3 regions of the Duganella sp. GW821-FHT01E12 genome follow, and region 1 is predicted to be linked to each of the others. Evidence: predicted binding sites of a transcription regulator. Region 1 holds the regulator's gene; each other region holds the start of a gene.
What was found. Region 1 encodes LexA, which represses DNA repair genes until DNA is damaged. Its sites were predicted from a motif close to ACTGTATNNNNATACAGT; they were not measured.
Positions count from the first base shown of each region.

Region 2: the regulator LexA is predicted to act here: its motif matches at 3,566-3,583, upstream of AC07WS_RS15810 (VRR-NUC domain-containing protein).
Region 3: the regulator LexA is predicted to act here: its motif matches at 2,608-2,625, upstream of AC07WS_RS22985 (PA0069 family radical SAM protein).

Region 1 is NZ_JBWKWR010000002.1:92,847-98,275, forward strand. Features, by position in the region: gene AC07WS_RS05655 (replicative DNA helicase) at 1-532, opposite strand, end outside; gene rplI (50S ribosomal protein L9) at 655-1,107, opposite strand; gene rpsR (30S ribosomal protein S18) at 1,142-1,432, opposite strand; gene priB (primosomal replication protein N) at 1,448-1,753, opposite strand; gene rpsF (30S ribosomal protein S6) at 1,772-2,158, opposite strand; gene lexA (transcriptional repressor LexA) at 2,398-3,036, shown strand; gene AC07WS_RS05685 (hypothetical protein) at 3,056-3,550, opposite strand; gene AC07WS_RS05690 (cystathionine gamma-synthase family protein) at 3,610-4,854, opposite strand; gene purF (amidophosphoribosyltransferase) at 4,910-5,429, opposite strand, start outside.
Region 2 is NZ_JBWKWR010000004.1:557,684-563,112, forward strand. Features, by position in the region: gene AC07WS_RS15805 (ATP-dependent DNA helicase) at 1-1,915, opposite strand, end outside; gene AC07WS_RS15810 (VRR-NUC domain-containing protein) at 1,903-3,543, opposite strand; gene AC07WS_RS15815 (phasin family protein) at 3,664-4,227, opposite strand; gene AC07WS_RS15820 (hypothetical protein) at 4,295-4,498, opposite strand; gene AC07WS_RS15825 (GGDEF domain-containing protein) at 4,502-5,429, opposite strand, start outside.
Region 3 is NZ_JBWKWR010000009.1:155,510-160,938, reverse strand. Features, by position in the region: gene AC07WS_RS23000 (alpha-galactosidase) at 1-41, shown strand, start outside; gene AC07WS_RS22995 (TetR/AcrR family transcriptional regulator) at 66-692, opposite strand; gene AC07WS_RS22990 (O-methyltransferase) at 771-1,436, shown strand; gene AC07WS_RS22985 (PA0069 family radical SAM protein) at 1,439-2,593, opposite strand; gene AC07WS_RS22980 (DUF2760 domain-containing protein) at 2,825-3,400, shown strand; gene AC07WS_RS22975 (Hsp70 family protein) at 3,397-5,250, shown strand; gene AC07WS_RS22970 (Hsp70 family protein) at 5,253-5,429, shown strand, end outside.

The sequences.
Region 1 (5,429 bases):
CCACCTGGGTCAGCAGCGGCTGCACCGGCAGCCAGCCGGCCGCGCCGCGCGCGCCCTGCTCGGCGATGGCGAATATCTTGGACTCGGCCTCGTCGAGCATCTGCTTGACTTCCTTGCCCTGGGGCGTGAAGGCCTGGCCGGAAATCTCGTCGGCGACCGTGATCAGCTGGCGCAGGATGGAGCGATCGCGCACGATCTCGGCGTAGCGGCGGATGTTGGCGGCAGATGGCGTGTTTTGCGCCATCGCGTTCAGGTAGGCCAGGCCGCCCACGTCCTCCGCCTTGCCCAGCTGGGTCAGGGTCTCGAACACCGTGATGACGTCGGCCGGCTTGGAGCCGTTTATCATCTTGACGATCTGCTCGTAGATGATGCGGTGGTCGTAGCGGTAGAAGTCTTCGGGGTGCATCATGTCCGCAATGCGGTCGAACGCCGCATTATCGCGCAGCAGGCCGCCGATGACGGACTGTTCTGCTTCGATGGAATGCGGCGGGACGCGGAGTGAATCTACTTGCGGATCGGAGGGGGCGTTCATGGCGCGAATTATACCTGCTTGCTTGAGCCGTATTACAAATTTATGACGAGAAAAAAGCCGGGCAAGCCCGGCTTTTTCAAAGGTGTTGCAACACTGATCAGACGTTTCCGCCTGAAAAAGTATTAGGCAGCTTCGCCTACGACAGCAACGGTCACTTCCACCACCACGTCGGTGTGCAGAGCAACGCTGACTGGGTGCTCGCCAACGGTCTTCAGAGGACCGGTAGGCATGCGCACGGCAGCTTTTTCAACAGCGAAACCAGCTTTGCTCAGGGCTTCAGCGATGTCGAAGTTGGTGACGGAGCCGAACAGACGGCCGTCAACACCAGCTTTTTGCGAAACGTTCACGGTCATGCCGTTCAGTTTCTCGCCTTGGGCTTGGGCAGCAGCCAGCTTTTCAGCAGCGGCTTTTTCCAGTTCGGCGCGCTTGACTTCGAATTCAGCAACGGCGGACGCGGTAGCGCGGCGGGCCATTTTTTGCGGAATCAGGAAGTTACGTGCGTAACCGTCTTTAACTTTAACGACTTCACCCAGGTTGCCCAGGTTGACGACTTTTTCTAACAGAATGATTTGCATAGTTCTTCTCCAGGATCTTATCTAGACGACGCAATTAAGCGTGGTGCAGATCGGTGTAAGGCAGCAGCGCGAGGTAGCGAGCGCGCTTGATTGCGGTGTCAACTTGACGCTGGTAGTGCGCCTTGGTACCGGTCAGACGTGCTGGCATGATTTTGCCGTTTTCCTGGACGAAGTCTTTCAGGGTGTCGACGTCTTTGTAGTCAACTTGTTCCACGTTTGCTGCGGTGAAGCGGCAGAACTTCTTACGCTTGAACAGTGGGTTTTGTTGCTTGCGCTTTTCTTTCAGCTTGAGCTTGTTTTTGTCGAACTTTTTACCGAATGCCATTTTAGGCTCCTGTATCTAAATTGAGCTGTCTGGGACAGCACTAAAATCAATGATGTGAAACACCAGGCTTTTGCTATTGCGATTCTTCTTGTTCAGGAAACCGGTGAACTGATACATGCCTGCCAGTGGCGCCTGACTGAAGCGGCCTGAAATCTCGCCCGCGGCAACCGCGGAAATTTCAAACTCGCTCAATCGGGCGATGCCTGCCTCGACTTGCTGCGACCGGTGCTGGAGTACAGCGTTCACGATCGGCATGCCGGCCGGGGTGTAGCGCAAGGCGTCCCGTTCGGCGATCAGGGCAATCAACTGGAGCTGATTCAGCTCGGTTCCCGGTAACAATTAGGCCGCAGGAGCAGCAGCGGCTGCTGGAGCTTCGGTGCGATGCGATTTCGCTGCATCTTCACGTTGTACCGACTTCATCATCGGCGAAGGAGCGGTTTCCGCTTTCTTCATCTTGACGGTCAGGTGACGCAGCACGGCATCATTGAATTTGAAGGCGGTTTCCAGCTCGACCAGGGTCTCGTTGTCGCATTCGATGTTCAGGCAGATGTAGTGTGCTTTAGCCAGTTTCTGGATCGAGTAAGCCATCTGACGACGGCCCCAATCTTCAACACGGTGCACGGCGCCGCCGCGGGTCGTTACGGTGGTTTTGTAACGCTCGATCATGGCGGGCACTTGCTCGCTCTGGTCCGGGTGGACGATAAATACTATTTCATAGTGACGCATGCAAACTCCCTTAAGGACTGTGAATATAGCCCACCCTGGCGTCAAGACAGGTGTGGGAAGAGGTAAGCCCGCGACTATATCAGCTTTTTATCCAAAAAACCAGCACTGCCCGGCAACAATCCGCCGCGCCCGGAGGGGCTCCATGAAATTATTTCGTGCTAAGCAACAAATTCCCTTGCTTTTCGCTTCACACTGTACAAAAATACAGACTGTCTATATACACAGGCCCAAAGCACTCTATGATCAAGCTCACCGCAAGACAGGAACAAATTCTCAATCTGATCAAGGATGCCATCGAGAACACCGGCTTCCCGCCGACCCGCGCCGAGATCGCCAATGAACTGGGCTTCAAGTCCGCCAACGCGGCCGAGGAGCATCTGCAGGCGCTGGCGCGCAAGGGCGCGATCGAGATCGCCGCCGGCACCTCGCGCGGCATCCGCCTGCTGGGCGTGCACGCCGAGCCGGCCACGCCCAAGGTGCCGGTGTCGCTGATGATGTCGCTGCCGCTGATCGGCCGCGTGGCCGCCGGCTCGCCCATCCTGGCCCAGGAAAACCTGGAAACCAGCTACAGCGTCGATCCGGCCATGTTCTCTTCCCGCCCGGACTACCTGCTCAAGGTGCGCGGCGAGTCGATGCGCGACGCGGGCATCATGGACGGCGACCTGCTGGCGGTCAAGAAGGTGGACAGCGCCAAGAACGGCCAGATCGTCGTGGCCCGCATCGGCAACGACGTCACCGTCAAGCGCTACCGCAAGACCGGCTCCACCGTCGAGCTGCTGCCGGAAAACCCGGACTTCAAGATCATCAAGGTCGATCCGGAAGCCGACGAGTTCGCGCTGGAAGGCCTGGCGGTCGGCCTGATGCGCAGCTGGCACTAGGCCTCTCCTCGCCGGCCGGTTAGCGCTTGCCTGCGGTCTCCGGCAGGTGCGACAGGTCGCGCGCGCTCAAGGCAAGGTCGCCCTGCCGGCCTTCCCATGCGCTCTGCGCCAGGGTGACGGCGTCGGCCTGGCGCTTGGCCTCGTCCGCCACCTGTACGAACACCTGGCTCATCAGCGTCTGCGCGGCGTCCATCTCGGCGTCGGTCATCAGGTCGGCCAGGTCGGCAGGGATGCTCTTGCCGACCGGGAGCGCAGCGTTGTAATTGGCAAGGAACCGGTCGTAGCAGGCGCGCCACGCGGCCAGCGACTGCGCCAGCGCCGGGCCGCCAGTCGCGCCCCGGCGCACCGGGATGTTGGGCGGCTGGCAGTTGAAGCGGGCCAGCGCAATGTCGGCGCCGTCGTAGCGGCTGGTGTAGTACTCGATCTCGGCTTGCCGGGCCAGGCGGCGGGCCTGGTCGCCGGCGAAGGCGCTACTCGACAGCACGGTCAATGCCAGAACCCATGCCGCTCTCATAACGCCTCCCCGCGCTTAGCAAAATTGAAAGCTTAGATTATCACAACTTGACGCTGCGCTCAGCAAGCTTCCAGCGCGCAGGTGAAATCGTCCAGCAGGTCGTCGGTGTCCTCGATGCCGACCGACACCCGTATCAGCGACTCGGCGATGCCCATCGATGCGCGGCGCTCGGCGCCCATTTCGTAGAAGATGGTGTGCGCCACCGGGATGATCAGCGTGCGCGTGTCGCCCAGGTTGGAGGCCGGGATCGCCAGCTTCAGGCGGTTGAGGAAGTCGAAGCAGTCGATGCCGTCCTTCAGCTCAAAACTCAGCAGGGAGCCAAAGCTGCGGAACAGCTCACCCGAGATCGCGTGCTGCGAGTGCGACGCCAGGCCAGGATAGTAGACGGCGGCCACGCGCTCGTCGCCTTCCAGCAGCTTCGCCAGCGCCAGCGCGTTGGCGCAGGTGCGCTCCATGCGCAGCGCCAGTGTCTCGGCGCCGACGGCGATGTGGTGCGCCGCCTCCGGCGCCAGCGAGGCGCCGAAGTCGCGCAGGCCCTTGGCGCGGATCTGCGCCAGCCCCCATTGCAGCGGCGCGGCCTTCTTGTAGTTCTCGTAGATGTTGGCGAACCTGGTCCAGTCGTAGGCGCCGGTGTCGGTCAGGCTGCCGCCCAGCGCGTTGCCGTGGCCGCCGATCGACTTGGTCAGCGCGTTGACCACCAGGCCGGCGCCGACCGCTTTCGGACGGAACAGGTATGGCGTGGTCATCGTGTTGTCGACGATGTAGAGGATGCCGCGCTCCTGGCACAACTGGCCGATGCGCTGCAGGTCCGCCACCTGCGTGCGCGGGTTGGCGATGGTTTCGACGAACACCACCCGGGTCTGCTCGGTGATGGCCGCGGCCACGTTGGCGACGTCGGTGGCGTCGACGAAGGACACGCCCACGCCCTGCGCCATGGTGGTCTGCCACAGGCTGTTGGTGTTACCGAACAAGAACGACGACGACACCACATGGTCGCCCGCGCGCAGCAGCGACTGGAACACGGCGCCGATCGCCCCCATGCCGGTGGCGAAGCAGATCGTGCCGACGCCCTGCTCCATCTTGGTGACCTTGTCTTCCAGCGCGGAGATGGTCGGGTTGCCCTGGCGACCGTAGCGGAAGCCCGGCTCTTTGCCCTGGAATACCGATGCCAGCTGGCGCGCGTCGGCGTAGCCAAAGGCGACCGAGGTGTGGATGGGCTTGTGCAGCGAACCGTGCTCGATGCCTTTCTGGCGGTCGTTGTGCAGGATGGTGGTGGTGAAGCCGTAGTTTTTCTTGTCGTTCATGTTCAAGCAGTCAAAAAAAAAGCCCGGTGCGGAATCAACCGCACCGGGCGCGACATCAGCCTTCGGCGGTCGCGAGATTCAGGTTCAGTTGCGAACGGCCCGCATCCTCGGGGCCGGCGGCCTTCGGATGGTGGCGCGCGTACTCCAGCTTGTCCAGGTAGTCCTTGGAGATGTCGCCGGTGACGTACACGCCGTCGAAGCACGAAGCCTCGAAGTTCTTCAACGCCGGATTGACGTCGGAGATGGCGCGCTTGAGCGCGTCGATGTCCTGGTACACCAGGTGGTCGGCGGTGATCTCGCGGCACACTTCCTCGGTGCTGCGGCCGTAGGCGATCAGCTCGTCGCGGGTAGGCATGTCGATGCCGTACACGTTGGGGAAGATCACCGGCGGCGCCGCCGAGGCGAAGATCACTTTCTTGGCGCCGGCTTCGCGCGCCATCTGCACGATCTCGCGGCTGGTGGTGCCGCGCACGATGGAGTCGTCCACCAGCAGCACGACCTTGTCCTTGAACTCGGAAGCGATGGCGTTGAGCTTCTGGCGCACCGATTTCTTGCGCGCGGCCTGGCCCGGCATG
Region 2 (5,429 bases), on a different contig from region 1:
CCGGCACCTCCGGGTAGCGCTCGGCGAACAGCTTGGCGGCCTTTTCCATGTAGTCGAAGCTGCTGAAGAAGGCCAGGTAGTTGCCCGGCTGGCGGCGGTACTGCTCGCCCATCAGCTCGGCGATCGGGCGCAGCGATTGCTGGCGGTGCTGGTAGCGCGTGGAGATGTGCGCGGCCACCTGCACCGACAGCTGCTCGGCCACGAACGGCGATTCGACGTCGACCCAGGCCGTGGTGTCGGGCATGCCGAGCATGTCGCCGAAGTAGTTCCACGGGCTGAGCGTGGCCGAGAACAGCGCCGTGCTGTGGGTGCTCTCGAAGCGCGGCTTGAGGTAGGGCGCCGGCACGATGTTGCGGATGCAGAGCACGGAATTGGAATGGCTGGCGCGCGCGCCTTCGGATTTTTCGATGTCGAACAGCGCGTGCTCGCCGAAGCTTTCGGCCAGCCGCGTGAACAGCAGCGCGTTGAAATAGAAGTCCTGCAGGTCGGCGTCGACGTAGGACGGATGGTCGGCCATGTAGTCGGAGATGGCGGTGGCCGCCGTTTGCAGCGCGCCCATGAACTTTTCCGGCAGCGCCGCGTGCGACTGGTACTCGGCCGTCTGGTCCTTCTCCAGCTGGTTCCATTGGCGGTGCACGCGGTCCAGCGGCTTCTTCAACTCCTCCGGCGCCACCTTGCGCAGCAGGCGCAGCGCGGCGTGCTCCATGTCGGCCGAGTACATCTTGCGCGCGCGCGAGACCATGTTGTGCGCCTCGTCCACCAGCACGTTGACCTTCCAGTCATTGAGCAGCGTCAGGCTGTGCAGCATGGCGCTGAGGTCGAAGTAGTAGTTGTAGTCGCCGATGACGATGTCGCACCAGCGCGCCATCTCGCTGCTCAGGTAGTAGGGGCAGACGTCGTGCGCCAGCGCGACCGCGCGCAGCGTGTCGCGGTCCAGCGCGGGCGGGGTGGCGCCGGACGCGGGCGGCAGCATGATGTCCAGCGCGGCCTGGCGCGCGGCCGGCAGGCGGTCGTAGAAGCCCTTGGCCAGCGGGCAGGAATCGCCGTGGCAGGCCTTGTCCGGATTGACGCAGGCGGTGCTCTTGGACGCCATCTCCAGCGTGCGCAGCGGCAGCAGCGGCGCGCCCGCGCGGATCACCCCGACCGCGTCCAGCGCCATCTGCCGGCCCGAGGTTTTCGCGGCCAGGAAGAACAGCTTGTCGACGCCGTGTTCGGCGCTGGCCTTGAGCATGGGGAACAGGCTGCCGACGGTCTTGCCGATGCCGGTGGGCGCCTGCGCCAGCAGGCACACGCCGCGCTTGCTGGCCTTGTACATGGCCTCGGCCAGCTGGCGCTGGCCCGGGCGGAAGTCGCCGTGCGGGAAGCGCATCGCCTTGAGCTGGGCGTCGCGTTCGGCGCGGTGCGCCAGTTCCTGTTGCGCCCATTGCAGGAACAGCGTGCACTGCCGCGCGAACCAGGCTTGCAGGTCGGCCGCCGTGTGGGCTTCCTGCAGCACGGTTTCCTTCTGGCTGCCGATGTCGAAGTAGACCAGCGCCAGGTTGACCTGCTCCAGTCCCTGGTCCTGGCACAGCAGGTGGCCGTAGACCTTGACCTGCGCCCAGTGCAGCTGGCGCTGGTTGTCGGGCATCTTCTTCAGGTCGCCGCGATAGGTCTTGATTTCCTCGACGCGGTTGGCGCGGAGGTCGTAGCCGTCGGCGCGGCCGCGCACGTGCAGCGGGCCGAAGTCGCCCGACAGCGCCACCTCGGTCTGGTAGTCGTCGCCGCGCCGCGCCGTCACGATGGCGTGGCCGGCCATGCCTTCCTGCGCGGTCGGCGAGGGCGTGAAGCGCAGGTCGAGGTCGCCGGTCTTGGCGGTGAACTCGCACAGCGCGCGCACGGCGATGGTGTACTGCGGCGGCGCGCTCATGCGGCCCATTGCAGGTAGCAGACCGAGATCGGCATGTCGTGCGCGGCGCAGTAGTCGATCCAGCGCAGCTGGTTGTCCTGCAGGCGGTCGCCGGGGCCTTTCACCTCGATCATGTTGTAGCGGCGCTCGGCCGGCCAGAACTGGATCAAGTCGGGGAAGCCGCTGCGGTTGGCCTTGATGTCGGCCAGGATGCGCTCGAAGGCGCGCTTCAGGTGCAGCGCCGGGATGCAGTCCAGCGCCAGGTCGAGCAGCGCCGGGTCCAGCGTCTCCCAGTACAGGAAGGGCGACTGGATGCCGGCCTTGGCGGCGAAGTTGGCGCGTATCGTGGCGCGGTACTGGTCGCCGTCCAGCTGGGCCAGCGCGGCGGCGAACTGCTGCGCGCGGCGGCGATGGAAATCGGCGCTGTGCAGGTCGGCCGGGCCGCGATGGTAGGGGTGGAAGAAGGCGCCGGGGATGGGGCTGAACACGGCGTCCCAGCACAGCAGGCCGAACAGCGAATTGATCAGCGCGTTCTCGACGTAGTAGACCGGGGCGTCGTCGCGCGTGAGATGGTCGCGCACGACGAACTCGACGTAGTTCGGTTCCGGTGGTGGCGGCAGGCTCAGGTCGATGCGCTGCGGTTGCGCGGGCGTGGCCGGCGGCGGCTTGGCGTGGCCCAGCTTGCGCGCCAGGCGCGGCGCCACGCGCAGCAGCTGCTGGCGTTCCGCCTCGCTTTCGGGCGCCAGCAGCGCCGCCTGCAGCAGTTCGAAGGCGGCGCGCGGTTGCTCGTCCTTTTCCAGCACGCGGATGGCGCGCGCGCGGGCGCCGGGGTAGTCGCAGCCGGCGTACAGCTGGTGGGCGGCGGGCCAGTCGCCGAGCTTTTCGAGATGCTGGGCGATCTGGAAGGTGAGCTTGTCGCGCCGGCTGCGCAGCCATTCGTTGTCGTCGGGGCAGGGCGGCAGGTCGCGGATCACATCGGCCGGCGCCTCGCCTTCGACGAAGCGCTCGTGGCAGCGGTGCAGCGCGAGGAAGTCGTCGATGTCGCGCCGGCTGCGGAAGCCGCGCGCGGCCGGCGAGAAGTCGACCTTTTCGTACTGGTAGATGCCGAGGTCGGACAGCACGAACTCGGTCCAGTCCTGGTGGTAGTTGCCGAAGAAGATGAGGCGCAGGCGGTCGCACAGTTCCTGCGCGAGGTTGCGGTAGCAGTGGTCGCCCGAGCCCTGGTGCCAGCTGGAGTAGCGGTGCTCGCCCTCGTACTGCGCGCGCAGCGCCTCCAGCTGCTCGGCCTTGCGCAGCTGGCGCTGGTGGGGCGGCAATTGGAAGATTTTGCCGATCTCGGGCTTTTGCAGCAGCTCGAACAACTGGTCCAGGTCAAGCGCCGGGTCTTCCTCGATCAGGCCGAGGGCGGCCAATGGACGGGCGGCCTCGTGCGTGCTGCCGATTTCGGCGTACACCAGTTTGCTGGCGCGGAACACCGTCCCCTTGCGCATCACCATGCGCACGAACAGCGCGCGCGACGCTTGCGGTAGCGCGGGGAAGGCGGTGATGAAGGCGCGTTCCTCGGCGGTGAGCAGGTCGTCGTAGCGCGCGGCTATCCACGTCAGCACCTGATGGAAGTTGTCCAGGTAGTAAAAGGGATTTTCCAGAACTTTGATCATTGCCGGGGATAGCTGCGCGATAACTGTGTTTATGTACAGTGTATCGTATTTGGCGGCGCACGCCCAGCAAAATAACAAGCCAGGCGCGCTGGCCTGGCTGTCCGGAGGAGACGGGGCGCTTTATTTTTTCGCGGCCTTGGCCGGTTTGGCGGTGTTTTTCTCGACCAGCTCGCTGGCCTTGGCGATCTGCGCTTCGACCGCCTGCACGGCCTGCTTGGTGGCCGAGGTCACTTGTTCGTAGCCGTTGAAGGCGTTGTCGATCGCGGTCTTGACGATCTGTACCGCGTTTTCCGAGCCGGGACGCACGTTCTTGGTGACGTCGTAGATCAGCGCGCTGAGCGTGCTTTTGGCTTCGGTCATGTGGGCGTCGGCGGCGCGGGTGAATTCTTCGCGGATCTCGGCGATGATCTCGCCCAGTTGCTGGTTGTAGGCGGCGGCGCCGGCCATGCCGGGCTGGACCTTGGAAGCGGCCAGCGACATCGCCGCTTTCGGGTCGGTGCTCTGGCTGATTTCCTTGCCGGTGGCGAGGCCGTCTTCCAGCTGGTTCTTGGCGGTGGCCATGTTCAGGGCGACGACTTGTTCGACGCCTTGCACGGCTTTGCTGGTGAGGGTGTTGAAGGTTTCGAGCTGAAATTCAAACAGTGCTTTGGTGGCGTTGGCAAATTGTTCGGGATTCGTAAACATACAGTCTCCTCAAGATGATGGAATGTAGCCAGTACTGCCCTGGGTTTCCCCCGTTATTGCTGATCCATTATTTAGCAAGAACCAACTTTTCGCAACGGCTATCTTTATAGGGCCCCGAGTCCTTGACCCAACCCGGCCCCAGCGGCGTCTGCGAGCAGCTGAGGTAGTTGTCGATCTTGCTGCGCCACTTGTACCACGGCGCCGGGCCGGCGCTGAGGCTGGTGCAGCAGAGGGCCAGCACGATGGCCGTGCATCGTTTGATGTGGATCATGTCTTAAACCAGTTGTCGGGTGCAGACGCGGTTGCGTCCGCCATTTTTGGCAGCGTACAGCAAATCGTCGGCGGCGGCGATCATGTTGAGGTGGGCGTCGTGCGTGGCGGTGGCGAAATCGACGCTGGCCACGCCGAAGCTGGCCGTGATGGCGATCTGCCGCCCCTCGTGCTCGACCGGCGTGGCGGCCAGCGCGTGGCGCAGGCGCTCGGCCAGCAGCGCGCCGCCGGCCAGGTCGGTCTCCGGCAGGATCAGCAGGAATTCCTCGCCGCCGTAGCGCACCACGCTGTCGATGCCGTCGCGCGTCATCGATTGCAGCAGCGCGCCGAAGCGTTGCAGCACGGCGTCGCCGCCGTTGTGGCCGTAGGTGTCGTTGACCACCTTGAAATGGTCCAGGTCGCTCATGATGACCGTCAGGCTCAGCCGGTAGCGCTGGGCGCGCGCGATCTCCGTTTCCAGCAGCTGCTCGTGCAGGTGGCGCCGGTTGTAGCAGCCGGTCAACGGGTCGCGCACGGACAGGTTCTTGAGCACCGTCCGGGCGTTGTATTCGTTGCGTAACAGCAACTGGTAGCGCCGCGCCGCCACGTAGCCGAACAGGTTGGTCAGCGTCAGCAGCGCGGCCATGGTGCCCAGCTCTACCCGGCGCAGGTCGCCCAGCTGCTCGGCCAGCACGATGAAGCCCAGCGTGGCCGGCGCCGCGATCGCGGCCGCGTACAGCAGGCGGTTGGGAATGTAGATGTAGATCACGATGACGACGATGGACATCGAAATCGCATGCAGCGAAAACTCGCCCGGGCGCAGCGCGGCGATCAGCAGGAAGCCGGCCGCGCCGGCCAGTTCCACCACGCTGGCCACGCCGCGCGTGACGGGGATGGAGCCGGGCCGGCGCCGCAGCACCACCAGGCCGCCCAGGGCGACGCCGGCCACCGCC
Region 3 (5,429 bases), on a different contig from region 1:
GGGATTTCCAGGCTGCCGGCTTTGTGCTCGACGGGGTTTGACACCGCACGGCACCGCGGACGGCACTAGTTCAGGCTGGCGAGGTAGGCGCACAGCATGTCGGCCAGCGCGTCCGAGTAGACTTGGATCTCTTCGTCCGTGCGCGGCGTTTCCGAGAATTGCTTGCCGACCGAACTGAAGGTCGTCATCACGAGGTCGCCCGCCAGCGCGCGCACGCTGTCCGGCGACGTTGGCAGCACTTCGCGCATGAATACCTCGATGATGCCGTCGATTGCCGTGCGCGCTTCGTGCGACTCGGGCGTGTCCCGATAGTACGGGGCGGCGTCGTTGAGCGCGGTGCGCATCTCGGCTTCCTCGCACTCCGAGCGCAGGAAGGCGTGGACCAGCGTGCGCAGCCTTTCCAGCGGCGGCTTTTGCAGGTCTTGCAGGATGTTGATCAGCATCTCGGTGGTCTGGCGCCACTCGTCCGCCTGCAGCCGGAACAGGATGGACGCCTTGTTCGGAAAGTACTGGTACACCGATCCCACGCTCACGCCGGCACGCTCCGCCACCCTCGTGGTGGTGAAGCGGCGCACGCCCTCCTTCGCCAAAACCTGAATAGCCGCTTCGAGTATGGCCGAAACCAGGTCGGCCGAGCGCGCCTGTTTGGGCTTGCGGCGCGAGGTGATGCTGGATTTTGCGGGGTCTGACATGGGGGCGCCTTGGAATGCGAATATGAAATGTGAAGGATTCTTCATATTATATCCATTCTTCTTTTGAAAGGAATCACCATGACAACCCTGACCACCAATCCCGTCGCGTCCCTGCTCGACCGCCTGTTTGCCGAAGCCGATGCCGTGCAGATCGCCGCGATTCCGGCCGTCGCCGAATTGTCCAAGGGCAAACGCGACCGTCTGATGCACAGCAAGACGGAATACCTCAACCTCTACCATCGGCTGAAGGACGTGCCGCTGCCGGTGTCGCGCCAGACCGGCGAATTGCTGTACATGCTGGCGCGCAACTGCAAGGCCCGCAATGTGGTCGAGTTCGGTACGTCGTTCGGCATCTCGACCTTGTACCTGGCCGCGGCCCTGCGCGACAACGGCGGCGGCCATCTGATCACCAGCGAGTTCGAACCATCCAAGGTGGAGCGGGCGCGCGGCCATCTGGAGGAAGGCGGCCTGCTCGACCTGGTGGACATCCGCGCCGGCGATGCGCTGGAGACGCTCGCGACCAACCTGCCGGAACAGATCGACCTGCTGCTGCTCGACGGCGCCAAGGCGCTCTACCCCGAGATCCTCGGCCTGGTGCGCAGCCGCCTGCGGCCGGGCGCGCTCATCATCGCGGACAACGCCGACATGAACCCGGACTATGTGGCCATGGTGCGTTCGCCCGCATCAGGCTATATGTCGCTGCCGTTCGCGGAGGATGTCGAGCTCTCCATCAAGCTGGGCTGACGTCAGAACAAGTCCATCTGGCCGGCATCGGCCGCCTTGGCGCGCGCGCCCAGCGGCGGCACCACCAGCGGACGCGTGAACTGCGACGCATCCATGTTGTGGAAGCGGCTGCCGCGCCCGGTCAGGCCGAGTCGCTCGGTGGCGATCTTGAAGCGCTGACGTATCAACTCGGCCCACACGCCCTCGCCCTTCATGCGGGCGCCGAAGTTGCTGTCGTAGTCTTTGCCGCCGCGCATTTCACGCACGCGGTTCATCACGCGTTGCGCCCGCTCGGGGAAGTGTGCCTGCAGCCACTGGTGGAACAGCGGCGCCACTTCCCACGGCAGGCGCAGCACCGTGTAGTGGGCGCTGACGGCGCCGGCCTCCTTGACCGCCTCCAGGATGCGCTCCAGGTCGGGCTCGGTGACGAAGGGGATGATGGGCGCGACGCTCACCGCGACCGGAATGCCGGCGTCGGTCAGCGTGCGTATCGTACGCAGGCGGCGCGCCGGTGCGGCCGCGCGCGGCTCCAGCGTGCGCGCGATGGCCGGGTCCAGCGTGGTCAGCGTGATGGCGACGCCGGCCTGTTCCCTGGCCGCCATCGCCGACAGGATGTCGATGTCGCGCTCGATCAGCGAGGACTTGGTGATCAGGCCGACCGGATGCTGGCATTCCTGCAGCACCTCCAGCACGCGACGGGTGAGCTTGCGTTCGCGCTCGCAGGGCTGGTAGGCGTCCGTGTTGACGCCGAGCGCGATCGAGGACGGTTCGTAGCTGGCCTTGGCCAGTTCGCGCCGCAACACTTCCGGCGCGTTGACCTTGGCGAAGATTTTGCTCTCGAAGTCCATACCCGGCGACAGGCCCAGATAGCTGTGCGTGGGCCGCGCGAAGCAGTAAATGCAGCCGTGCTCGCAACCCCGGTAGGGATTGAGCGAGACGCTGAACGGCAAGTCCGGCGAGGCGTTGCGGCTGAGGATGGACTTGCAGAGCTCGTCCGTCACTTGCGTCTTCCACGGCGCGGCCTCCTCGTCCTCGCGCTCCCAGCCGTCGTCGTACGCCTCGCGCACGTTGACCTCGAAGCGGCCCTGCAGGTTCGACACCGCGCCACGGCCCTTCTGCGCCTTCAGCGAAGGCGGCGGCAGCATCACATGCTCTTGATTATTTTCATCGTGGGACATCGCGGCACCAAACTACTGTATACATGTACAGTATTCTATGCGCTTGAAATCGCGATATCAAGCGAAATGTCAATCGCGCGGGGCTGCTGCCTTGGGGGCAACGTGGTCAAGCTGGTATCATTCAGGACTTCCGGGGGATGGAATTCCCCGCGCCTTGCGCGCCCCCAACCCACACCTCGCCAGGATGCCGCCGATGCGGCGCCCCGGCTCACCCGATACGAGCACACAAACATGAACAATTCGAGCCAACCATTGCCGTCTTTTTTTAGCCGGATATCGATCGCGATCGGCGCCTTCTTCCGCGCCCTGTCCGACGCCGACTACGCAGCGCGCCTGACGCGCATCGACGAGGCACCGCAGCCGGCCGCCGCGCCGGTGGCCACGCCCGCACCGAAGCCAGCGCCGGCCCCCGCGCCGCTGCGCGTGGCCACGCCGGATGCGGCCTTGCAGCTTCTGAGCCTGTTCCAGCGCGAGGCGCGCCTGATCGACTTCACCCAAGAGAATCTGAGCGCCTATTCCGACGCCGACATCGGCGCCGCCGCGCGCGTGGTGCATGAGGGCTGCAGCAAGGTGCTGCGCGAGCACTTCACCATCGAGGCGGTGCGCAGCGAGGCCGAAGGCAGCCGCATCGTGCTGGAAGAAGGCTTCGACGCCAGCGCCGTGCGCCTGACCGGCAACGTGGTCGGCAGCGCGCCGTTCCGCGGCGCCTTGAGCCATCGCGGCTGGCGCGCCTCCAATGTGCGCCTGCCGAAACTGGCGGAAGCGCACGACGCCTCCATCCTGGCGCCGGCGGAGGTGGAATTATGAGCGATCCACGCTACGCCATCGGCATCGACCTTGGCACCACGCACAGCGCGTTGTCCTATGTGGACCTGGGCGCCAGCGATGGCGAGAAAACCCAGCACGGCGTGCTGGCCATTCCGCAGCTGACCGCACCAGGCACGGTGGAAGAGCTGCCGCTGCTGCCGTCCTTCCTTTACCTGCCGCACGCGGACGAACTGGCGCCGGGCGAATTGAGCCTGCCATGGCCGCAGTCGCCGGAAGAACAGACCAGCGTGGCCGGCGAGATGGCGCGCAGCCGTGGCGCCACCACGCCTATCCGCCTGGTCTCCAGCGCCAAGAGCTGGTTGAGCCATCCCGGCGTGGACCGCCGCTCCGCCCTGCTGCCGAACGACGCGCCGGAAGAAGTGTCGCGCGTCTCGCCGCTGGAAGCGTCCACGCGCTACCTGACGCACCTGCGCAAGGCGTGGGAGCAGGCCTACCCCGACGCGCCGTTCGGCGAACAGGCGGTGACGGTGACGATTCCCGCATCGTTCGACCCAGGCGCGCGCGAGCTGACGGCCGACGCGGCACGCGCCGCCGGCTACACCAACCTGACTTTGCTGGAAGAGCCGCAGGCGGCCCTGTACAGCTGGATCCAGGGCAGCGAAGGCCGCTGGCGCAAGGAAGTCAAACCGGGCGACATCATCCTGGTGGTGGACGTGGGCGGCGGCACCAGCGACTTTTCGCTGATCGCCGTGCTGGAACGCGACGGCGTGCTGGAACCGCACCGCATCGCGGTGGGCGACCATATCCTGCTGGGCGGCGACAATATGGACCTGGCGCTTGCGCACTTGGTGGCGCGCAAGCTGGCCGCCAACGGCACGCAGCTCGACGCGTGGCAGATGCGCGCGCTGACCTACGGCTGCCGCAGCGCCAAGGAAAAGCTGCTGGCCGATGCCAGCGTCGATACCTGGCCTATCGTGGTGCCGAGCCGCGGCTCGAAGCTGATCGGCGGTTCGATCCGCACCGAACTGACGCGCGACGAAGTGACCACCTTCATCCTCGACGGCTTCTTCCCGCAGGTGGATGCGTCGGCGCGTCCGGCGGTGCGCACGCGCGCGGGCCTGACGCAGCTTGGCCTGCCGTATGCGCAGGACGCGGGCATCACGCGCCATCTGGCGGCGTTCCTCGCACGCCAGCTCGGCGCCACCAGCGAACTGGAAGGCTACGCCGGCAAGCAAAGCGCCGACGCGACCTTCCTGCATCCGACGGCGGTGCTGTTCAACGGCGGCGTGTTCAAGTCGGAGCTGCTGGCGCAGCGCATCATGGGCACCATCAACGACTGGCTGTACATGGAAGGCTCCGAGCCAGCGCGCATGCTGGGCGGCGCGGACCTGGACCTGGCGGTGGCGCGCGGCGCGGCCTATTACAGCTACGTGCGGCGCGGCAGCGGCGTGCGCATTCGCGGCGGCACGGCGCGCGCCTACTACGTGGCGATCGAATCGTCGATGCCGGCCATCCCCGGCATGGAGCCGCCTATCCAGGCGCTGTGCGTGGCGCCGTTCGGCATGGAGGAAGGCAACGAGATCGAACTGCCGAACCAGGAATTCGGCCTGGTGGTCGGTGAGCCGGTGCAGTTCCGCTTCTTCGGTTCGTCGGTGCGCCGTCAGGACCAGATCGGCGATCTGCTGGACTTCTGGAGCGCCGATGAGCTGATCGAGTTGAACGAGATCCAGGCGACGCTGTCGACCGAGGGCCGCACGGTCAGCGACGTGGTGCAGGTCCGCCTGCATGCGATGGCGACCGAATCGGGCACGCTGGAGCTGCAAGCGGTGGCCAACGACGGCCAGCGCTGGAAGGTGGAGTTCGACGTGCGCGCGGGTGCCCAAGCCTGAGCATGAGTCCATACGTCGTCAGCATCGATCTCGGCACCACCAACACAGTGCTGGCTTATTCGGAACCGGGCAGCGCGCAGATACGCCTGTTCGAGATCGAGCAGCTGGTGGCGCCGGGAGAAGTCGGCGCCGGTGCGCTGCTGCCGTCGCTGCGCTATCACCCGGCGCAGGGCGAGCTG